Regions from separate parts of the Paenalcaligenes sp. Me52 genome, predicted to be linked through region 4. Evidence: predicted binding sites of a transcription regulator. Region 4 holds the regulator's gene; each other region holds the start of a gene.
The links. Region 4 encodes FNR, which switches genes on or off when oxygen is low (the NO sensors DNR and NnrR bind a similar motif). Its sites were predicted from a motif close to TTGATNNNNATCAA; they were not measured.

Region 1 (6,002 bases), 1.0 Mb from region 4:
TATCCCAACCCTGGGAAAGCTTTTTACAGAAAATGGCCAACAGCCCTCAGGCCACGTTTGACGACCCTAATTTCAAACTGGACTCCACACAAGCCCAGCAACTGTACGAGCGCGGTAGTCCAGCAGAGGCTACTACTGCCCCACACGAGACAGTAATAGCCAAATAGCAACTTAGGCGTGCGCAGGTACGCCCACACGCACTGCTTGCAACAAAAATTCCATCAGGTCACGCACAGAGCGAATTTGATCGCCAAATGGTAGTTTTTCCGAGCTACGGAAGAACAGCCCACGATCAACGTCACCCTCTAGTGCGTAGGCCAAACGTCTATCAATGCAAAACTGGCCACTGCGTGCAACCCCGTCACGCAGACCACAATGCGCCAAGCAATCAAAGCCCTCAGAGCACGCACGCTCTTGTGCTACCGCTTGCAGCTTGGACTCTTTATGTAAGTAGGAGTCCAACCAAGGCGTGCGCACAGCACGTGCTGGCAAACCTGCCACACTCATAAAGGTCACGATATCTTCAGGCTTAGCCTGTGCCAATACTTGCTTGAAACGGATGTCAGCATCACCCTCTTCCGTTACTGCGAACGCTGTGCCCAACTGAATCGCATCAGCACCTTGTCCTAGCAAAGTTTTGACCTGCTCTGGATTATTAATACCGCCTGCCACGATCAACGAGATGTTTTCTTTCTCTACATCCAGCTTTTTGAATACTTCACGTGTTTCTTCCAGCACGCGCGGGAACGCATACATGGGGTCATTCATCTGTTCAATATCAGCCAGACCTAAGTGGCCCGCTGCAAATTTTGGGTTCTCGATCACGATGGCGTCTGGCAAACGGTTTTTACGCATCCATTTACGCAGCACCAACTGAATACCCCTAGCATCTGACAAAATAGGGATCAACGCCACGTTAGGGTGATCAGCAGTAAGTTCCGGTAAGTCTAGCGGCAAACCTGCACCTACCACCACCGCATCAGCACCACTTTCGCACGCTTGTTTCACATACGCTGCGTACTGCGATACTGCACGCATGATATTGACAGCCACTGCACCACACTCTTTGGCCAGCGCCTTAGCCTTGCGAACCTCTCTGTCTAGAGCCTCTAAGTTCACCATATCAATCAGGCTACTATCTTTGCTCTTGTGTGTACGAGCCATCAAATCGGGATGATGGCGGCGCAAGTCCACGCTAGAGATTGTTCCCATACCCCCTAACGCAGCCACGCTGCCTGCTAAACGGTGTGCCGACACACCGACCCCCATCCCGCCCTGAACCACAGGCAGCAATGCCTTACCCTTTAACCGTAACCGCTCAACAATGGTTTCTAACACAGGGAGTCCTTTAACTTTTAACAATCAAATAAGCCGCGAGTAAGTCGCGGTAGTACGTTTATGCAGGTGAGCATCAAACACCATACTGATACCTCGCACAAACAAACGCCCCGTGTCTGTGACACGCAGCATACGCTCATCAACAATGATCAGCCCAGCATCTTCAAACAAGCTCAAACGCTGCAATTCATCGCCAAAATACGCATCAAAATCTATACCGTGACGCTGCGACACTAGCGCTTTGTCTACGGGCATACTGCACATCAACTGCATAATCACTTCAGCGCGTAGTTCATCATCGGCCGTCATCTGGATACCACGACTGACGGGCAAACGGTCCTCATCCAAACAGGCGTAGTACGCTTTTAAGGACCTATCGTTTTGCACATGTGTACCTTGCACTTTACCTATAGCCGACACACCGAATGCCACCAAATCACTGTCTGCACGTGTGGTATAGCCTTGGAAATTTCTATGCAAACTCTGATCCAAGCGTGCGCGACTCAGTTCATCTTCTGGCAATGCAAAGTGATCCAAACCTATGTAGTCATACCCCGCATCCAACAGCCGCTGCGTTGCCATCAAGAAGATTTGCAGACGTGTTTCGGCATCGGGCAAATCTTGCTCATTGATTAAACGCTGCGCCTTGAAGCGCTGCGGCAAGTGCGCGTAGTTGTACAAGGCAATACGATCAGGGCGCAGCGCAATCAACTGGTCCAAGGTTGCACTGAAGCTTTGCACGCTTTGTTTTGGCAGGCCATAAATCAAATCGGTATTAATGGACTCAAAACCCACCGCCCTACTGGTCTCTATTGCTTTAGCCACCATGTCATAAGGCTGGATGCGGTGAATAGCCTCTTGCACCGCCACATCAAAATCCTGCACACCAAAACTGGTGCGGTTGAAACCTAAACTCGCCAAATGCGCCAGCATCTGGTCATCAATAGTACGTGGATCAATTTCCACACTGATTTCTGCATCATCGGTAAAGTCAAAATGCTTTCTGACTTCTTGCATCAACAACGACATTTGATCGTTGGATAAAAACGTAGGTGACCCACCACCTAGGTGCAACTGGCCCGTTTTTCGGTCGTCTCCCAAATGGGGCACCACCATCGCCATTTCTTTAAACAAGTACTGTAAGTACTCTGCCGAGCGTGATTTGTCTTGCGTGATGATCTTATTGCACGCACAGAAATAGCACAGTGACGTACAGAAAGGCAGGTGGAAGTACAGCGACAAAGGCATTTGCTGTTTGCTACTGGCTCGTGCTTCCAAAGCATTCACATAATGCTGTTGGGCGAACTCTTCCAAAAAACGGTCTGCTGTAGGGTACGAGGTGTAGCGTGGGCCCGAACTATTGAAACGTCGGATTAGTGCCTCTGGAACTTGAAATGAAGCAGCTGCCTCGTTGATGGCACGCTGTTGTTGGGGTTGTGCCAGTGCAATATCCATGAAACTCTCCAGAAACCTACAAAATCTTTGCAACCATCAACTATTTTGACTGCAATAGGACAATTCCTCATTGACCTTTATCAAGCACGTTCAGGGCAATTTCATTTTTTTTAGCAGATTATGTGTGGAAATTACCAGTAATATCGTATTATTAGAACATCGCCCTTTCTCCCGATTTAAACATCTCGTCTTCCCCGGAGCCCGATGTCTTTGCTTGTCATCCTAGCCCTCCCTTTCGTTGGTGGGCTGATCTCATCATTATTGTCTGCCGAATCCCGAAAACTTCAGGCTCCGCTTGCCGGGATGGTTGCCTTAACCTGCGCGCTTTTCACTTTAGTCAATTTTCCGGCTATATCCCGTAATGAGGTGTTACTGTTCTCCTCTGACTGGATTCCTGCCTATAACATCTATTTCAATTTGCGCATGGATGGCCTGGCTTGGCTATTCAGCATCATCATCACGGGGATGGGCGCATTAATCGCGCTCTACGCTCACTACTACCTTTCTGCTCAAGAACCTGTACGGCGCTTCTTCGCGTTTTTGCAAATCTTCATGGGTGCGATGCTGGGTGTGGTGTTATCAGGAAACGTCATACAGCTAGTGGTGTTCTGGGAACTGACTAGTTTGTCGTCCTTCATGCTGATCGCCTACTGGTACCACCGCCGTGATGCGCGTCGTGGTGCTCGTATGTCGCTGATCATTACAGGTGGTGGCGGCCTCTGTTTGCTGGCAGGCGTATTGATGATGGGACAAGTTGCTGGCACCTACGACTTGGGTGAAATCCTAGTTTCTGGCGATCGCATTCGTCAAAGCGCCTGGTACCCCTTCTTGCTCTTGATGGTGGCTGCTGGCGCATTAAGTAAAAGTGCACAATTCCCTTTCCATATTTGGCTGCCTAGAGCGATGGCCGCCCCTACACCCGTTTCAGCGTACTTGCACTCTGCCACGATGGTTAAAGCAGGCGTGTTCGTCTTGGCACGTTTTTGGCCTGTGCTGTCGGGCACTACAGAGTGGGCGATTTTAATTGGTGGTTCAGGGCTAATCACCTTGCTGCTGGGTGCCTACCTCGCTACCTTCCAGCGCGATATGAAAGGGGTTCTAGCCTACTCCACCATCAGCCACCTAGGTTTGATTACCTTGCTGCTGGGCATGAACAGTGCCATGGCGCTGATTGCAGCGATTTTCCACATCATTAACCACGCCACCTTTAAAGCTTCGCTATTTATGGCGACAGGTATTGTGGATCATGAAACAGGTACACGTAACCTAAATAGGCTGTCAGGGCTACGCTATGCCATGCCCATCACCGCATTATTGGCCAGTGTGGCTGCGGCAGCCATGGCGGGCGTTCCCTTGCTTAACGGCTTTCTTTCCAAAGAAATGTTCTTTGCTGAAGCAGTTGATACAGCCAATGGTAACTCGTGGGATTACGTTATCCCGCTGATTGCTGTGATAGCAAGCGCCTTCAGCGTGGCCTACTCATTGCGTTTCATTGTGCAGGTGTTTTTCGGCCCACCAGCCAAAAACCTGCCTCGCGAACCACATGAGCCACCTATACAAATGCTGATCCCCAGCATCATCTTGGTGCTGATCTGTTTGGCTGTAGGGATACTGCCGGGTTATACCGTTGCGCCATTCTTAGACGTAGCCGCTCACTCCATTCTGAATCTGCAAATGCCAGACTTCAGCTTGCGCATATGGCACGGTTTCAACCTGCCACTGGTGATGAGTATCATCGCTATGCTGGGCGGCGTCATGCTGGTGTTCTTACTGGATAATTACCGACAAGGTCGCTCTGACCGCGCGCCCCTACTGTACCGAATCGATGGCCAGCGTATTTTTGAAGCCTTCTTGGGCTGGACAGAAACTGCTGCTGACTTCCTGATCGACAAAACCTACTCTCCACGACTGCAGCGCCAAGTACTACTAATTCTGCTGTCCACCCTAGTCGTTACAGCCTTGCCGCTGTTCCGTGGAACATGGTTCGTGCCAGAGCAATCCACCTTTATGGATCCTCTGTTTGCACTGATGTGGATCGCCGGCGCTGCCTGCGCCATTGGTGCTGCGTATCAAGCAAAATTCCACCGACCTGCCGCGCTACTGCTATCTGGAGCCGCTGGCTTAATCACCAGCCTAACCTACGCATGGTTGTCAGCGCCTGACTTGGCGCTCACCCAGTTGGCCGTTGAAGTAGTAACCGTAGTGCTGATTCTTCTTGGCCTACGTTGGTTGCCCAAGCGTTTGCCTACTGACGAAGATGATCTATCACCGCTATCACGCTTTAAAGCATTACGCCGTCGAGGCCGTGACTTAACCATTGCTGTGCTATCCGGTGCGGGCCTATCTGTATTGGCCTACACCATCATGACCAGACCACCTGTTGAGGATGGCGTGTCGCCCTTCTTGGTACAGCAAGCGCTGCCACTAGGTGGGGGCGCAAACGTGGTGAACGTGATTCTTGTGGACTTCCGTGGTTTTGATACCTTTGGTGAAATCACTGTATTGGGTATTGTGGCACTAAGCGTCTATGCCCTGCTGCGTCGATTCCGCCCTCCAGTTGAAACCATAACCACACCGCTTGAAATACGTCACAAATACGGTCAACTTATACAGAACGCTGATGAACTGTCCCCGCTTGAGACAGCGACATTTGAAGAGCCTGATCCTGACCAACACGTACCCTATGGGGTAACGAAAGTTCCCGCTATATTGATGCGTATCTTGCTGCCTATTGCTGCATTGATCTCCATCTACTTCTTGCTGCGTGGTCACAATCTACCTGGTGGTGGTTTTGTGGGTGGTTTGATTATGGCCACGGCTATTTTGATTCAATACATGGTGAACGGCATTGTCTGGGTTGAGTCCCGCCCCTTGCTGCATCCACAAACTTGGATCTCGCTGGGCATGCTACTGGCTGGTTTTGCTGCCATGATAGTTTGGTGGTTTAACCGCCCCTTCTTGGCAGCGCTAGAGTGGGATCTTTCCCTGCCATGGGTAGGTGAAATTCACACCAGCAGCGCACTGCTCTTTGATATTGGCGTCTACATGCTGGTTGTAGGTTCTACCATCTTGATGTTGCTGGCATTGGCTCACCAGTCACTGCGTTTCTACCGGAAACTGCCCGCTCCCCAAAACTCACTAAATACCGAAGAATAATGGAAATCGTTCTCTCTTTAGCTATAGGTATTTTGGCCGGCTCAGGCGTCTGG
Region 2 (6,002 bases), 2.0 Mb from region 4:
AGACACCAGTGGCTCGGCCCGTATCCCTGCTGCATTTTGTGGCGTGGTAGGGTTCATTCCCACCAAAGGCTTGCTGCCCGAAGACGGAATCTTCCCGCTTTCGCCCAGCTTTGATGTACCGGGCTTCATCGCTCCTAACGTCACACGCTGTGCTCAACTTTTCAATGCCTTACACCCCACCACGCAATCTGCCATCCCGTCCTCTCAGCCTTGGACGCTGTTAGTTCCCACTGAGTTAGATAGCTTGAATCTGGATGACGATGTAGTTCAGCAATTTCATGCTGCCTGCAATGCGTTAGAACAAGCCGGTGCCACGTTGGTGAAAGCAAGTTTTCCAGCATTGATCACGGCCGGTGCAACGGCGGCAGAAGGCGGCATGATTAGCGCCGAAGCCTACAGCATTCACCAGCGCTGGCTTGAAAACTATGGTGAGCAATACGACCCACTTATACGTCAGCGTATTACCGCTGGCGCCACGTTGCCTGCGTGGCGCTACGCGCACGCACGTCAACAACTACACGAGCAAACACGCGCAGCGCTACATCAGCTCGCACACGTAGATGCTGTGCTGACGCCTACCTGCCCCATGTTGGCTCCCGCACTCGCCCCACTACATGACAGCGAGCACTATCTGGCCACCAACCGTCGCTCGTTCTTGCTCACTGAATTTGCTAATCGCTTGAATCTACCCAGCCTTAGCCTGCCTTATACCCCCGTCAATACGCATAGCATTGGCTTATTACTGACTGCCAAACCCCACAACGAGCCTAGGCTTCTTGCTCTAGCCCAGTGGATAGAAACCCTTTTACTTGCCAAGGAGCAACACCATGATTGTGATTAATGCCAAACAACTGCGCGGTACCCCTAGAGACGCAAGCGGCCCAGGCTGGGAAAGCGTGCGCATGATTGTCAAAGACGATGGCATGGGCTATTCCGTACACGAAACGCGCATCACAGAAGGTGCCGAGCTAGAGCTGGAATACAAAAACCACTTCGAGACCAACTACTGCGTATCCGGCGAAGGTGAAGTCAAAGACCTGAACACCGGCAAAACCTACCCCATCAAAGCAGGCGATATTTATGCCCTAAACCTGAATGACCCGCACATTCTGCGCGCCATTAAAGGTGACCTGCATTTGCTGTGTGTGTTTAATCCACCGCTCAATGGTGATGAAACCCATAACGCTGATGGCAGCTACGACGTGCGCGACTAATCGCTCCCACGTTTTCTGCTGTTTTTTACACATCATCTTTAGAGGTATCACATGGGAAATTATCCTGCCGCCTACCAGTCTACTCAGGGCTCCGCCCTCTCCGTGGACAAAGCGTTCTACAGTCGTCTTATAGAACGCCCAGAAACGCGCACCTTAGTGGACAAATTTGTAGTGCCCATCCGCAGCGGTAAAGCATGGGAAGTACCAGCAGGCCACGTCTGCCGCATTGTCACCATTGAAGGCCCTCAAGTAGCCGATTTGAACATGTGGAATAGACACGACCCGCGTGAACGCATGTGGGCATCCCGTACACGTCAGCTACAAGCAGCGCACGTTAGCGTCCATGATCGTCTGTGGTCTACGCTGCCCTTCCTACGCCCTATGGCCACTATTACTGACGACACCCTTGCCGACTACGGTATTGATGGTGATGGTGGTCGCGTGCATGATTTACTGGGCACACGTTGCGATCCTTACGTCAATCATCTGCTCACAGGTGAAGATTTCCATTTCCACTGTCACTCTAATCTGACACGCGCAGTTGCTCCCTACGGCTTAACGGAATTCGACGTACACGACGTCTTAAATGTGTTTCAATGCACAGGCTTAAATGATGACGATCAGTATTTCATGAAGGCTTGCCCAGCTCAAAAAGGTGACTACTTCGAGTATTTTGCCGAAATAGACTTGCTGTGTGCATTGTCTACCTGCCCTGGCGGTGATTTATCCGTACCATTATGGGGGCCAGATGCTCGTGACCCTATTGATGTTTGTCGTCCATTAGGTGTAGAAGTATATGCGTTGGCACCCGAATTACTGGAAGGTTGGTCACAACCAGAACGCGCCCGTTACCACGGCCACCACGGCATGAACCCTGAACTCGTTCAATGGAGATGAGTCATTGAAAACCAAAATCGATGTGGAAAATCTATCTATTGTTGATGTCATTGGCCACAAGCTACGCAATGCCATTATCGAAGGTAAGTTAGCCCCCGGAGAGCAACTGATAGAAGTGGATCTCGCACAAACCTACGATGCTTCACGCAATAGCATCCGCGAGGTGCTGCATCTGCTAGTACGCGATGGCTTGGCCACATCGATTCGTCACCGTGGCGTCTTTGTACGCAAGTTTCACGTTGATGATCTGCAAGACTTATACACTGCACGCCGTACCTTGGAGCTGCACGCCGTGCACTCCTCTCCGCCACCTTCCCGCTCCTTGCTCAACAAGATGGCCAGAAACAATAAGCAAGCCGAACGCGCCTTGGCTAAAGAGCAATGGCAAGAAGTAGGATCGCTCAGTTTGATGTTTCACCAACTGGTGGTGTCTATGTTGGGCAGCAAACTACTAGATGAATTTTTTCTGACCCTCTGTGCGCAGTTGCGTTTGGTATTCTTTGCTGGTCCAGATGAAAAGATCGTTCAAGCCCCGCTGTGGATAGATTGGGAACGCCGTATACATCAACACTTATGCGACGGTGACATCGCCCAAGCCGAATACGAATTAGCACAGTACTTAGATGCCTCTGAAACAGCACTCAGCAAAGTCGTCAGTACATACCAAAACTCTGGTCTGAAATAAGTGTGGCATTTACCTGTTATTACAGCCTTTTGCCGTGTATGACAGACTTTACTGATATAGTTTTCAACAGGACTAACCCACGCAAATGTAAAACGAGGGGAAAACCATACGAAGCAGCTAATTTGGCCGCGATTTAACGAAAAAAACAGTCTATTTTCGTCTATATCCCCGTGCTAACTAGCCTGCTTGACCCGTATCAATCTCTTTTTTACCTATAGTGGCAAAATGTGTTTTAAGCCCATTGTTTTTTCATCAAGGTATTTCAACATATGAAAACTGTACTATTACCCTACGACGGTTCCGACACCGCCAAACGTGCTCTGCAATATCTGATTGATCTGTCCAAGGATTATTCTGGCTTCTCAGTGCATGTACTGAATGTGCAGTTTGATCCGCAAATTTATGGCCGCAGCTACACAGCCTTCATTGGCGACGCGCTGAAGCAACTGCGTGAAGACACACACAAATACGCTATTGATATGGCCGAGCAAGCCGCTGCACTGCTGCGCGAAGCTGGCATCAACACTACCGCTCACGCTTCTGTAGATACCGATATCGCATTTGCTGTGAACGAACTGATCAAATCCCAGAAATGTGACTCCATCGTCATGGGCACACGCGGTATGAGCGGCTTGGGTAATCTGTTCTTGGGCTCGGTAGCCACTCGCATCATTCATCAAGTAGACATCCCTGTCACTCTGATCAAGTAAGCGGGTACTCACCTAAAAAAACAGGCGCTTTACGCGCCTGTTTTTTATTGCCTATTACCTACGTATTACATACGCCCCATCACATCTGTTGCAGGGTTACGTTTGTGCCAGTAGGCCAAAAAGATATGCGCGAAGATCGCGATGAACAACACAATGCCCAGATTACCGTGCCAGTTGTTCCCTAGCGCCACCATCCACTCTACTTTTTGCTCGCTGGCTTGTGTGATAGGAATACCGAAGTAGTTGAAGGCACGTCCCGACCCATATTGGCGGAACAAAGCCATACAGGGTACTGCCAACATAAACACGTACAGCACTCGATGCCCCCACAAAGCGAAGGTGCTAATTGCTGCTGGCGATTCTTCACGCATCTTCCACGCCCAGATCACACGTATCCACCACAACAGGAACAGCGTAAAACCTATTAAACGATGCCAAGGCCATAAAGCATCTGACAACGGGGTTTCATCTGCAAATCGTCGTGTCAGAATCGTCACCAGCATGACACCAAAACCTATCGCCATTAACCAATGCAAAAACCGGCTTACTCCATCGTACCGTGCTTGCGAATTGGAAAAAGAACGCATGACCGCCTCCTTTATCTAAACGTCAGGGAACAGGATGAGTGGGAGCCTGATGCGTCCACTCTCGCCACATGGCTACCAACAATGCCATTAAAACCGGGCCTATAAACAACCCTACAAAGCCCATAGTCTGTACACCACCTACCAATCCGAAGAAAGTAGGCAAAAACGGAAGTTTCACCGGACCACCCACCAAACGTGGGCGCAGCGTTTTGTCTACGATGAAGAGCTCTATTGCTCCCCACAAAAACAACCCTACACCAGCACCTACGCTACCTGACCCTACTAGGTACAGCGAGATCAGCGTAAAGGACAAAGGTGCACCACCCGGTATCAATGCCATGAAGCCTGTTACCACCCCCAGCAATGCGGGAGACGGCACACCAGCTATCCAATAGGCAATACCCAGCACAATCCCCTCGCCCAGTGCGATTAAGCCCATACCGGTTACGGTGGAGTTCACCGTTGCTGGTACAACGCGAGAAAATCGCTGCCACCGCTCAGGTAAAATGCGCTCGCCGATGACATCCAGTTGAGACAATATATGATCACCGTCTTTATAGATGAAAAATAAGGTAATCAGCAGAAACAGCAGCGTTAGCATCAGGTGGAAAACGTTACCTGTTGCCGACAGCACCATACGGTAAATATTGCCTAAATGCTGGCCACTGACCATTTCCACCATGGCGCCTAAAGCATGTGGCTCGCCTAGGTACAAAGTCCAATACTCTGACAAGCGCTGGCCCACCATCGGCAATGCACGAATCCAATCGGGTACCGGCATCCCATCTCGGTTAGCCTCTAATACCCACGCAATAAAACTGCTGGCTTCTTTAATGGCAAAGGACAACGCCAGCGATATGGGTACAACCACCACCACAATCACGACTAATAGCGCCAAAGTGGCCGCCAAGGTATTGCGGTTATTACAGTACGCCAATAAGCGTCTATACAGAGGCCAACTTGCCAAGCCTATGATCAGCGCCGCCAATACGGGCACCAAAAAGCCATGCAAGAAATACAAACCGGCCAAGACAATAAGTAGCAATAACCAACGGGCAATCAGGTGAGCCGGTAAAACAGGTTGCATAGGAAGCGCTTCCGTTAGTAAGAATCAAGCAGTAAAGATAGGCGTAGCAGGCAACGCACGCTTATGCGCTGACGCCGCAAAGTAACGCAGCATGATTTGCGCTGCATCATCACTTACTGCCTTCCCTTCCAGAAAATCATCGATTTGCTCATAACTTACACCAAAAGCTTCCTCATCTGGACGCAACGGTGACAAATCTTCCAAATCGGCCGTAGGCACTTTATACACTAGTTGTTCAGGCGCACCCATCAACGCCCCCAAACCCCGTACTTGGCGTTTAGTCAGCCCAGCTAATGGCATAACGTCGGCAGCACCATCACCAAACTTGGTGAAAAAGCCCATCAATGCTTCAGCGGCGTGATCACTACCCAACACCAATCCTGAAGCGGCAGCCGCAGCAGCGTATTGCGCCACCATGCGCTGTCTGGCTTTGATATTACCTACGATGAAATCTTGTTGTGCTGCACTTTTGAAAGTTTGCCCAGCTTGCAGCATTTGTGCCAATAACGCGTCTGTTGCTGGCTTGATATCTACCGTTAGACGCTCATCGGGTTGAATCACCTCCATGCAGGCCTCGGCATCGGCCGCATCAGCTTGCTGACCGTAAGGCAAACGCATAGCGATAAAGCGCACGTTATCACCCTCTTTGCGTAGACGTTCTGCGGTGCGTTGTGCCAAACATGCAGCGACCAAGGAATCCACCCCGCCACTGATACCCAACACCATCGCCTGCACACGACTGCGCTTCACATACTGCATTAGAAAAACGATACGACGTTCTAGCTCGTGCTCTAGATTCAGCCCGGCTTTCACACCCAGTTC
Region 3 (6,002 bases), on a different contig from region 4:
GACAGCGCTACGTTGGCGCAGCGTCTTAAAGATACGGTGTGGGAAGCCACCGGCCTTACCTGTTCGATCGGCATTACACCGAATAAGCTGCTGTCTAAAATTGCCTCAGAATTAAACAAGCCTAACGGCTACACCATTTTGAGTATGGACGATGTGCCGGATCGCATCTGGCCCTTGGCCGTTAACAAGATTAACGGGGTGGGGCCCAAAGCACATATCAAGCTACAAGAGTTAGATATACATACTATTGGTGAGTTGGCGGCAACGCCCCCTGCTCTGTTACAGCAGCACTTTGGCTTAAGTTATGCACAGTGGTTAAGTCGTGTGGCACAAGGTAAGGATGATCGCGAACTAGACCTTAGCCCCGAACCCAAGTCTATTAGCCGAGAAACCACCTTTGAGCGCAACTTGCATGTGCGCCAAGATAAGCAGACCTTATCGGCGGTGTTTAAACGGCTGTGCCAACAGCTAGAAGCCGACTTGCGGCGCAAAAAAGTGCGAGCGCAAACCATAGGCATCAAAGTACGTTTTCATGACTTTAGTACTGTCACACGTGATCGCAGCGTAGAGATGCCGGTGGTGGAGGCTGTGGATATTCACGCGGTGGCTGGCCAGTGTTTACGACGGGTGCCGTTTGATAAACCGGCGTTGCGTTTGTTTGGGGTTAAAGCCAGTAATTTGGTCCCCGAAGACGAAGCAAGGCGCTGGGATGAAGCGCCGCAACAATTGTCGTTGTTAGGCTGGGAAGACGAGCAAACTTCGTTTTAATGGCCGTGGTGTGGCGCATGCGTAGCGTCTGCGTAGCACATAGGCGGCAAACACGCAGTTTCTCTTGCATTTCTGCGCTGTAGCGGTAAATTATGCATACTTGCATGGTGCTTTTACTGTGCGCGCTAATGCCTTTGTTTACGTGAAACTAAACAAGGGCTTTTGTCCATTGTGGGTGCACGATTTCACCCACTACGTTTTTACCTTATAGGGTTTGCCGTTATGCAATTTGATCGGTCCGGTGCCAAGGCGCTTATGGATATTACAGCTCGCCCGGAGCTGGTTTTTGTTCGAGGTCAGGGTTCCTGGCTGGAAGACCATAATGGCAAACGATACCTGGATATGATTCAGGGTTGGGCAGTGAACGCGTTGGGTCACAGCCCTAAAGTGATCGTTGATGCGATGCACGAGCAAGCGCAAAAATTGATGAACCCATCTCCTGCGTTTTACAACGAGCCTTCTATGGCGTTGGCAAAGCGTTTGACTGGTGCGTCGTGCTTTGATCGCGTGTTCTTTGCGAACAGTGGTGGCGAAGCCAACGAAGGTGCTATCAAATTGGCCCGTAAATGGGGCAAAGTGAACCGTAACGGTTCCTACAAAATCATCACTTTTGACCATGGTTTCCACGGCCGTACTATTGCGACTATGTCTGCATCCGGTAAAGAGGGTTGGGACACCATGTTCGCGCCTCAGGTGGAAGGTTTCCCTAAAGCTGTCCTGAACGATATTGACTCGGTTAAAGCACTGATAGACGACAAAACCGTCGCCGTGATGCTGGAGCCAGTACAAGGTGAAGGCGGCGTGATTGCAGCTACCAAAGAGTTCATGCAGCAACTGCGCGCACTGACCCGCGAAAACAATATGCTGTTGATCGTGGATGAAGTGCAAACCGGTATGGGCCGTACAGGCAAAATGTTTGCCTACCAGCACTCCGAGATTGAGCCTGACATCATGACCTTGGCTAAAGGCATTGGTGGCGGTATTCCTCTGGCAGCATTGTGTGCAACCGAGTCCGCATCGTGTTTTGCGCATGGCGAACAAGGCGGTACCTACGGTGGTAATCCGGTGATGGCTGCAGCTGGTTTGGCAGTATTTGATACCTTGGCGGCCCCCGGTTTTATGGAATCCGTACAAGCGCGTAGTAAGCAGCTGTCCGATGGCTTGAATGCGATAAGCGACAAATGGGGCATGAATGGCGAGCGCGGTATGGGCTTGCTGCGTGCACTGAAAATGGATCGTCCTGACGGTGCTGCTATCGTATTGGCTGCGCGTAACCGTGAGCCTCAAGGCATGTTGCTGAACGCTCCACGTCCAGAATTGCTGCGTTTTATGCCTGCATTGAACGTGACTGCAGACGAGTTGGCGTTGGCCTTGTCCGAACTGGATGCGATCATCACGGAAGTTCGTAGTCGCTAAGCACTAGGCCCGTTTAGGGCCTATTCCTTACTTTATGTAGGGATAAATGAACGCTATATAGTCAACTACATATTGAGCAGTATCAAGCTTTGCTCATTCTCATGTGTAGGCAGGCATTGCACCCAAAAACCCTTAAGACGTGATGGCTTATAGGCTTCAACGAATTAAGGGTTTTCTATATAGGTACTTTAATCTATTGGTGTAGATTTTAGTAGCTATAGTTGGCATAGGGGCCAACTCTTATTCTGACCATAACGCACAGAACCGCGCTGATTTTTACAATAAATCAAAACGTTGCGGCGAGTGTCAGCAATGATGTCAGGAGAGTTCTATGAGCCCTAGTCCAGAAGCCAACACCGGTGCCGCACCGCGCCAGAGCATAATCCGTTTTTTCTCGCGCAAAGCACGGGCAGAATCACTGCAACCGGCTACGCCAGCTACCAGTGTGTCCACTTCAGGCTGCCAAGGGGCCGCACGCTCCTGTGCGAGTCAGACACAACAGCCAGATGCGGGCCGCCGCGCATTCTTACGTGGTATTCCTGTGGTGACTGCCGCTGCGGTAGCCCTACCCACACCAGCCATGGCAGATGACCAAAGCAAACATCGCTGGGCCATGTTGGTAGACGTACGTAAGTGCATTGGCTGTCAGGCCTGTACGGTGTCTTGTATTCAGGAAAACGCCGTCCCGGAAGGCAGCTTCCGTACGGTGGTGTCCACCTACAGCGTGGCGCTAGAGGGCGAAGATCAGCCAGCCGGTACCTATGTGCTGCCTAGACTATGTAACCACTGTGATAACCCACCCTGTGTGCCGGTGTGTCCAGTAGGCGCTACTTTCAAACAAGAAGATGGTTTGGTGCTGGTAGACAGCGACCGCTGTGTGGGCTGTGCGTACTGTGTACAAGCCTGTCCTTACGATGCACGTTTCATTAACCACAACACGGGTAAAGCCGATAAATGCACCTTCTGTGCGCACCGACTCGAAGCCGGTTTGTTACCCGCCTGTGTGGAAACCTGTGTAGGTGGTGCTCGTATTTTTGGTGATCTGAATGATCCCGATGGTGAACTGAACCAGTTGCTGCAAGCGTCCAAAGATGAGCTGAAAGTGCTGAAACCTGAGGCGGGCACAGACCCACATGTGTTTTACATAGGGCTGGATGAGAAATTCCAGGGCAAGGTGGTAGGTGAAGCTGCCTTGTGGAAACCTCGCCATACGTCCATCTAAGTTCTGGAGCCAGCTATGTATACCCAAATTGTAGAAACCATCAACGTTTCCCGTGAAGTGGCTTGGTTGCCCTGGGCGGTGCAGTACTTCTTCTTAATTGGTTTGTCGTACTGCGGATTTTTGCTGTCGCTGCCAGGCATTATGTTTAAGCGTCCCTCGTGGGGCGGTATTTCTAACTTGGCGCTCGCTGTTGCGGTGATTTGCGGCATTAGTGCGCCAGTGGCATTGTTGGCCGACTTACACCAGCCCGGCCGTTTCCTGAATTTCTACCTGCACTTCAATCCTAAATCATGGATGGCGTGGGGGGCAGTATTTATTCCTGTGTATGTGGGTGGTTTGTTGCTGTATGGCTGGTTGGCATGGCGTCCGTTGTTGGCGAAAACCGGCGCGCAACCTACTCGTTACGCCCCTATCGCTAGATGGTTGTCTTTAGGTGGTCATGAAAGCCGTACCGCGTTAGGTATTGCAGCAGTGGTGACAACTATTGGTGCCTTCTTGGTAGCGCTGTATACCGGTGCTGAGGTGATGGTGGTAGCGTCCCGCCCATTGTGGAACACACCGTTGTTACCCGTGCAGTTCGTGGTGACAGCCATGGCTGGAGCCTTGGGTATGGTGCTGATTTTTAACCGCATGATGTCCAGACCATCCACCTTGATTGTGCAGAAAGCATCGCGTTGGTTAGCGCTAAGTCAGCTGTGTGCCTTGTTGGTAGGTGCGTTGTGGTTGGTGATTGCACTGAGCGGTTGGTCGCCTGTACACAGCGCCGCTTTAGCCGAGGTTGCACCAGCAGAAAACTGGCGCTTGGCCGCTGCATGGGCGGTATTGGCAACGGTGATTACCTTCTTGCTGGCATGGAAACGCCCCGGCTCTGGTTTGTTGATTGGCTTGTTGGCCCTGCACTCTACGTGGATGATGCGTTGGAGTATTTTCATCGGTGGCCAAGAAGTGCCTAAAACCGGCGCAGGCTACTACAGCTACCAGTTGCCCTTAGGGCCAGAAGGATTGCTAGGCATTGTGGGTACAGCAGGTTTGTGGGTGTTCTTGTTCATCGCCCTCACCTCTTTACTGCCCTTGAATCAGTTGGGTAACACCCGTCAGGCCTGAATTGTTGGAGTACGAATATGAAAATAGAACGACGTGAACTCATTGCAGCGGGTGGCTTGGTCGCTTTTGTAGCCGGTTTTTCCCAGACTCTGGGACGTATGGCCGATAGCGTATTGGGTAAACCCACTGGTGAAAAACGACTGCACGGCCACTCTGCTGAGCCAGAATACATTGTTGACCAGAAAACAGGTGAAGTGCGCCTGAACCCCAACCAGCAAGTGAGCTACACCGGCTGTTTGGGCTGTACCACCTTGTGTGGGGTGCGTGTGCGTGTGGATAAACGCACTGGTGATGTGATTCGTGTCACCGGTAACCCGTACAACCCCCTGTCTACCGAACCTCACCTGCCTATGGATGTGAGTTTTAAAGACAGCTTGGTAGGCTTGTCACGCTTCAAAGACAAAGGTTTGGCAGGGCGCTCTACCGCCTGTGGTCGCGGTAATGCGGCGCTGGATCAGATTAACTCCCCTTTCCGTGTGTTGACCCCCATGAAACGTGTGGGGCCTCGTAATAGTGGTCAGTGGGAAGCCATTTCTTTCGAGCAACTGGTGCAAGAGGTGGTAGAAGGCGGCGATTTATTTGGTGAAGGCCATGTGGATGGCTTGCGTGCGCTGCGCGATCTGGAAACTCCTATTGATCCTAACAACCCTGCATTGGGCGCTAAAGTTAACCAAGTTGGCCACATCGTGAGTGTGAACGATGGTCGTGACTTCTTGGCACGCCGCTTCTGGCAGAACGCCTACGGTACCTTGAACTACGTGGGCCACGGCTCCTACTGTGGCGGCTCATGGCGTTCAGGTTCGGGCGCGCTGTTTGGTGACCACCGTGGTATGCCACACGCGAAGCCTGACTTAGCTCATGCCGAGTTTGTGATCTTTATTGGTACAGCTCCCGGTAACGCGGGTAACCCCTTCAAACGTACTGGCGGTATGTTGGCGCAAGGTCGTGCAGCAGGCCGCTTAGAGTACGTGGTGGTAGACCCTGTATTGAACAACTCTGATAACCGTGCGGCTGGCGATCAAGGCCGTTGGGTGCCTATTCGTCCAGGTACGGACGGTGCGTTGGTGTTGGGCATGATGCGCTGGTTGATGGAAAACGATAGGGTCAACAAAGCGTACTTGGCTAACCCTAGCATTGAGGTGGCAAAAGCCAATGGTGAGCCATCATTCACTACTTCTAGCTGGTTGGTGATTACCGAGCCTAACCATCCCCGTTACGGTCGCTACTTGCGCGGCTCTAACATCGGTATGGATATCGGCGAAGCCGAAGCGTTTAGTGATGCTGACCCCTACTTGGTGATGAACGCCGCTGGTGAGTTAGTACCGGTTAAAAACATGCAAGAGTCTGCACAGTTGGAAGTGCAAACGACGGTAGAGTCGGCTGGGAAACCGCTGCAAGTGAGTACAGCGTATGAGTTGCTGAAATCCGAAGTGTTTGCGCAAGACCTAGACACCTATGCGAACGACTGCGGAATTGATGCTGATGTCATTGC
Region 4 (6,002 bases):
TCAGTACCTACCTGAGTACGTAACAGCTTAGGCTTGTCTTCCAGCTTGTCTTTAGACTGCTCAGCAGTAGCCAAACGTCCTTCCAACTCTGGCAACTTGCCATACTGCAGTTCAGCCAATTTATCGAACTGACCTTTACGTTGCAGTTCAGCCATTTCCGCTTTGAGCTGCTCAATTTCTTCCTTGATAGACTGCGTACCTTGTACAGCAGCTTTCTCAGCTTTCCAGACTTCCTCAAAATCGTTGTACTCGCGTTGTAGACGCTCCAACTCTTCTTCAATGGTGGCCAAACGACGCTGTGACGCATCATCTGTTTCTTTACGCACGGCTTCACGCTCAATTTTGAGCTGAATCATGCGGCGATCTAGCCTATCCATGACTTCAGGTTTGGAGTCAATCTCCATACGAATACGGGCAGCAGCTTCGTCGATCAAGTCAATCGCTTTATCCGGCAAAAATCTGTCGGTAATGTAGCGGTTAGACAGCTCGGCAGCAGCCACAATTGCCGGGTCGGTAATCGCCACACCGTGGTGCAGCTCATAGCGCTCACGCAAACCACGCAGAATCGCAATGGTAGATTCCACATCTGGCTCATCCACCAGCACTTTCTGGAAACGGCGCTCTAACGCAGCATCTTTCTCTATGTACTGACGGTATTCGTCCAGCGTGGTTGCACCAATACAGTGCAGTTCACCGCGGGCCAATGCTGGTTTCAGCATATTACCGGCATCCATCGCACCTTCGGCTTTACCAGCGCCAACCATGGTATGGATTTCATCAATAAAGAGAATGGTTTTACCTGCGTCTTGAGACAGCTCTTTCAGGACTGCTTTCAGACGCTCTTCAAACTCACCACGGTATTTAGCACCCGCCAAGAGCGCGGCCAAGTCCAACACCAACACACGTTTGTTTTTTAGGTTCTCAGGTACTTCATTATTCACAATACGCTGAGCCAGCCCTTCCACAATCGCGGTTTTACCCACACCTGGCTCACCAATCAGTACAGGGTTGTTTTTGGTCCTACGTTGCAAGATCTGTATAGAGCGACGAATCTCATCATCTCTACCAATCACAGGGTCTAATTTGCCCAAGCGAGCTCGCTCAGTCAGGTCAGTGGTGTATTTGGACAACGCTTCTCTATTAGCGTCACCCTCTGCATCACTTACCGACTCACCACCTCGCACAGCATCAATCGCTGCTGCTAGTGCTTGTTCATTTAGTCCTGTCTCTTTTAATAAACGGCCTGCCTGCCCTTTATCTCGGCTTAATACCAACAAAAACAATTCACTGGCAATATAAGTATCACCACGCGAGGTTGCTTCTTTTTCTGTTAATGCCAACGCGCTTTGCAGCTCGCGACTAATATTTAAATTCACATCCCCCGATGAAATCTGAGGTAATGCATCAATTGCCTTTTTAACTTCGGCTTGTAAACGTGGCACGGCCACACCCGCACGCGCCAATAGACTGCCTGCTCCGGAATCCACGTCAGCCAACAATGCGGCCAATACGTGCACAGGTTCCAGATAAGAATTGCCCTGTTGCAATGCCAAACTTTGTGCATCAGCCAAAGCTTGTTGAAACTTTGTCGTTAATTTATCAATTCGCATGTTGCCTTACTCTAGGTAATGTGCAGAATCTTGCGATGAGTATTCACAGACTGCACCAGATTAATTTCGCTTGACTTATAGATGATGACATCTGGTCAAACTTCAAGAGCCTGTTAAAATCATTTATGTGATTATTTGCATTTTCTTACATTTATTGCAACTTACTAAAATAAAAGAAAAAGCAAAATCCTTGATGTTTCAAAAAGAGCTTTTAAATACGCTAGAATACTGAGTATGGCACTTCACTCCGAAGTGCAACTTTTATGCTGCGCTTGAAAATAAGCTCTAACCATGGTCCTTGTACCTAACTGTTTTCAACCGTAGCCGCTTTCTATGCAAAAACGAATCTCTGTCAGTCACGATGCTATACGTTGCTCATCCTGCATGCTGAATGAAATCTGCTTGCCGCTGGGGATGTCCAACCACGACCTGCAGAAGCTGGATGATCTGGTCAAGGAACGTATACGTCTGAGCAAAGGCTCTTTCCTGTTCCACCTTGATGATGAAGTTGATGCCATCTATGCATTACGCACTGGCAGCATCAAGACACAACTGGAAGACGCCTCCGGCCAAGTACAGATCACTGGCTTCTTGCTACCAGGCGAGATCATCGGCATGGACGGATTATTGAATAATCGCCATGTCTCTCACTCTATCGCACTGGAAGACAGTGAAGTCTGTGTGATGCCGTTGAACGAGCTAGATAAGCTGTCATTACAGTTACCTATCTTGCAACAACAACTGCGTCGCCTGATGAGCAAGGAAATCAACCGCTCTCATACTCTAATCATGAACTTGGGTGCGTTACGCTCTGAACAGCGTCTCGCTGCTTTCTTGATCAACCTGTCCCAGCGTTTATCTACCTTGGGTTACTCTCCTTATCAGTTCATTTTGCGCATGAGCCGTGAGGAAATCGGTAACTTTTTGGGCCTGACACTGGAAACCGTTAGCCGCCTGTTCTCGCGCTTTGCTCGCGAAGGTTTGCTGCGTATACAACAACGCGAAGTCATGATTCTAGACCTACCTGCTCTGCAAGCCATGGCTGGAGTGGACTGCTAAACCGTAGCCCTCTACTCAAGCCTCGCTACACCGCAACGCTTAAGCATCATAAAAAATCCCACGTCACAACGTGGGATTTTTTATTGCTACATAGTCGTTTGGCCTTATTCAGCCTCTACCACTACAGGTGTCTCCGGTGCCTTGTCTCGCGTTACGACCAAGCCACGCTTCTGACCACCATCGTTAATGGTTTCACTAACCCCTGTAGGTTGCAGCACCAAGGCGATGGTCACAGCACAACCAACCATAGCCAAGAATGGGCCTGCCATAAGGATCCACGGCCAAGGCTCTTTAAACCATGGCTGCGTATCCAAATCCTGATCTATTGCATTTGACATGATGGGTCCTTTATCGTGTGCGCCCTAGCGAGGCACATAAAAACGTGTTTTCTCACTGATGAGCTCTTCACCAGACTCAGCGCTACCAGGTTTACGGGCAGTAATCACTATATCGTGCATACCCTCTTTCAAACCCGCCTCCACAGGAACTTGTACGTGCACAGGAATCAGTTCGTTCGTTGCTGCTGGCACGACGATTTCTGCACTGCCACCGCTCACTGTACTAATGGTGATACCAGGGAAACCTTCCGCACCCAACTCGATGCGCATAGGCTGTTCTGATTTGTTCATCATTTGCAGTCTATAAATGTTCTCTATATGACCGCCCGGAACTTCGCGCCCCATTACACCCCGATCTCGGATCACATCCATGTGTAGATCATTACGGGCCATCAGCGAGTAAATCGCTGCCACAGTAATAAGACTCAGAATTGCAATATACACCAAGATACGTGGCCTAAACATATGCCTACGCACTTGATCCTGGCTTAAGCGCTCGGTAATAGCACGGCCAGAGGTGTAACGGATTAACCCTTTAGGGTAATCCAGTTTTTCCATCACATCGTCACAGGCATCGACACAGGCTCCGCAACCAATACACATATATTGCAGCCCTTCTCGAATGTCGATACCGGTCGGACAGACCTGCACACAGAGGGTACAGTCTACACAGTCCCCTAAGCCTGCTTCTTTGTGATCCACTTTCTTGGAACGCTTACCACGAGGTTCACCACGCACGTGGTCATAACTCACCACAAAGGTGTCGTCATCCACCATCACACTTTGGAAGCGTGCATACGGGCACATGTACTTACAGATAGCCTCGCGCAGGAAGCCAGCGTTACCCCACGTAGCAAAGCCGTAGAACAACAACCAGAACCACTGCCATGGGCCTAACGTGAAATCGAGAATCTGTGCACCAAGCTCACGGATAGGAGCGAAGTAACCGATAAATGTAAAACCTGTCCAGAGAGCAATCACAATCCACAAGAAGTGTTTTGTAGCTTTGAGACGCAGCTTTTTAGCACTCCAAGGAGCTTCATCCAGACGGATGCGAGCCATACGGTCGCCTTCCACCTTGCGTTCAACCCACATGAAAATTTCGGTATATACCGTTTGCGGACAGGCGTAACCACAGAAGAGACGCCCCGCCATCGCTGTAAAGAGAAACAGCGAGAATGCCGACAAAATCAGCAGCACAGTCAGATAAATAATATCTTGTGGCCACATCACGATGCCGAACATGTAGAACTTCCTCGTACCCAGATCAAACAATACGGCTTGGCGTTCATTCCACTGCAACCAAGGCAGACCGTAATAAATAATCTGGGTGAGGAATACCAGGGCGATTCGCCAGTTGGCGAACACCCCTTTTACTGATCTAGCGTAGATCTTCTTATTGACGTCGTCGATCTTAACAGCATGAGCGGACGCCTTAGCTGTCACCGGTTTGGGGGAACCAGGTGGCCGCCATTCCGGTACCTGCTCTGTATTACCTTCGTCTGGTTGACGATGGGGAGCGTCACTACTCATGCTACACCTCAACTTACAATAATCACATCACAATGCTTACTTAGCATTGCTGTTGCTCAGACCCCAAACCCAACCAGCCAACAAGCGAATTTGCTCTTCGGTCAGGCGGTTTTTCTGGGCTGGCATCTGGTTATCACGACCGTTCAAGATACCTTCAACAATCACGGCTTCCGAACTGCCATACAGCCAGTTACCGCTAGTCAGGTCAGGAGCACCCAACAATTGATTGCCTTTAGCATCGGCACCGTGACATGCAAAACATGTTTGTTCAAACAGTTTTTTGCCGGACGGTACACGTGATTGGTCATGAGCCAAGCTGTTCAAGGAACGCACGTACTGAGCTATGTCGGATGCTTCACCTGGGGTCAACACACCTTTGTGTGCTGTCATGATGCCGCGTCTACCTTCAGTAATAGTGTGCAGAATATCCTCAGGCTTACCACCCCACATCCAAGAGCTGTCTGTCAGGTTAGGGAAGCTTGGGCTACCTTGAGCATCGGAACCGTGACACTGAGCACAGTTGTTCAAGAACAAACGTTGGCCAATAGCACGAGCCTCTGCATCGTCAGCGATTTCATTCAAGGGCATTTCACGGAAACGAGCGTACGTTGGTGCTAAACGCTCGTTAATTTGCTCTTGCTGTGCTTGCACTTCTTTGGCGGACGAGTAACTCAACATCCCCTGATAACTACCCAGACCTGGGTACATAATCAGGTAGCCTAGTGCAAAAATACACAGTAATACGTACATAACGGTCCACCAGCGTGGCACGTTAGTATTGAGCTCCGTGATATTGCCGTCCCACACATGGGACGACTCTTGCTCTTCCATGGAAGGAGACAGCCAGGCACGCTGAGTCCACAACAACCATAGACAGAAGGCAATGCCCAACAGAGCAATAGCGGAGATATAAATCCCCCAGCCTAGATTAAAAAAATCACTCATTCGAACCTCCCTTCTCGTCAGCTTCATCCGGTAATGCGAAAGGAAGCATAGACCCATCATGGTTGGCTTTTTTACGGCCATCCGACCACGCCCAGATCACAATACCAATGAACGTCACAATGCCAAGTATTGTCATCAGACCATTCAAGAATGCAACCATGATTAGCGTCTCCCCTCGGCTACAGCTTGTTCAGCTGCTGCGCGACCTTCTACACCCATACCTTGCAGATAAGCAATCAGCGCATCTTCTTCGGTTTTACCAACCAATTGCTGAGGTGCTTTTTCAATCTGCTCGTCGGTGTAAGGCACGCCGATAATACGCAGAGCATTCATACGTGCACGCACGTCGTCATTTTCTACGCTGTTATGTTGCAGCCAAGGGTAGGCTGGCATGTTGGAAGCAGGTTCTGTATCACGAGGATTACGCAAGTGAATACGGTGCCAGTTATCGGTGTACACGCCACCTACACGGGCCAAGTCAGGACCAGTACGTTTGGAACCCCACAAGAATGGGTGA

Region 1: hemN (oxygen-independent coproporphyrinogen III oxidase) is a predicted target of FNR. The motif match lies at 2,864-2,877, and genes of this name have one in related genera.
Region 2: ACLO87_RS01180 (universal stress protein) is a predicted target of FNR. The motif match lies at 2,983-2,996, and genes of this name have one in related genera.
Region 3: dsrO (sulfate reduction electron transfer complex DsrMKJOP subunit DsrO) is a predicted target of FNR. The motif match lies at 2,257-2,270, and genes of this name have one in related genera.

The regions. Positions count from the first base shown of each region.
Region 1 is NZ_JBKQFO010000001.1:1,188,805-1,194,806, reverse strand. It holds gene ACLO87_RS05585 (hypothetical protein) at 1-167, shown strand, start outside; gene ACLO87_RS05580 (NAD(P)H-dependent flavin oxidoreductase) at 172-1,338, opposite strand; gene hemN (oxygen-independent coproporphyrinogen III oxidase) at 1,363-2,793, opposite strand; gene ACLO87_RS05570 (monovalent cation/H+ antiporter subunit A) at 2,998-5,949, shown strand; gene ACLO87_RS05565 (Na+/H+ antiporter subunit C) at 5,949-6,002, shown strand, end outside.
Region 2 is NZ_JBKQFO010000001.1:250,201-256,202, reverse strand. It holds gene ACLO87_RS01200 (amidase) at 1-841, shown strand, start outside; gene ACLO87_RS01195 (ectoine synthase) at 828-1,214, shown strand; gene ACLO87_RS01190 (urea carboxylase-associated family protein) at 1,266-2,111, shown strand; gene ACLO87_RS01185 (GntR family transcriptional regulator) at 2,116-2,796, shown strand; gene ACLO87_RS01180 (universal stress protein) at 3,066-3,506, shown strand; gene ACLO87_RS01175 (cytochrome b) at 3,572-4,093, opposite strand; gene ACLO87_RS01170 (AI-2E family transporter) at 4,116-5,180, opposite strand; gene nadE (ammonia-dependent NAD(+) synthetase) at 5,205-6,002, opposite strand, start outside.
Region 3 is NZ_JBKQFO010000002.1:584,663-590,664, reverse strand. It holds gene dinB (DNA polymerase IV) at 1-768, shown strand, start outside; gene ACLO87_RS14055 (acetylornithine transaminase) at 991-2,184, shown strand; gene dsrO (sulfate reduction electron transfer complex DsrMKJOP subunit DsrO) at 2,516-3,406, shown strand; gene nrfD (NrfD/PsrC family molybdoenzyme membrane anchor subunit) at 3,422-4,510, shown strand; gene ACLO87_RS14040 (molybdopterin dinucleotide binding domain-containing protein) at 4,528-6,002, shown strand, end outside.
Region 4 is NZ_JBKQFO010000001.1:2,214,403-2,220,404, forward strand. It holds gene clpB (ATP-dependent chaperone ClpB) at 1-1,610, opposite strand, end outside; gene fnr (fumarate/nitrate reduction transcriptional regulator Fnr) at 1,944-2,669, shown strand; gene ACLO87_RS10455 (hypothetical protein) at 2,774-3,007, opposite strand; gene ccoG (cytochrome c oxidase accessory protein CcoG) at 3,032-4,540, opposite strand; gene ccoP (cytochrome-c oxidase, cbb3-type subunit III) at 4,577-5,485, opposite strand; gene ACLO87_RS10470 (cbb3-type cytochrome oxidase subunit 3) at 5,478-5,645, opposite strand; gene ccoO (cytochrome-c oxidase, cbb3-type subunit II) at 5,648-6,002, opposite strand, start outside.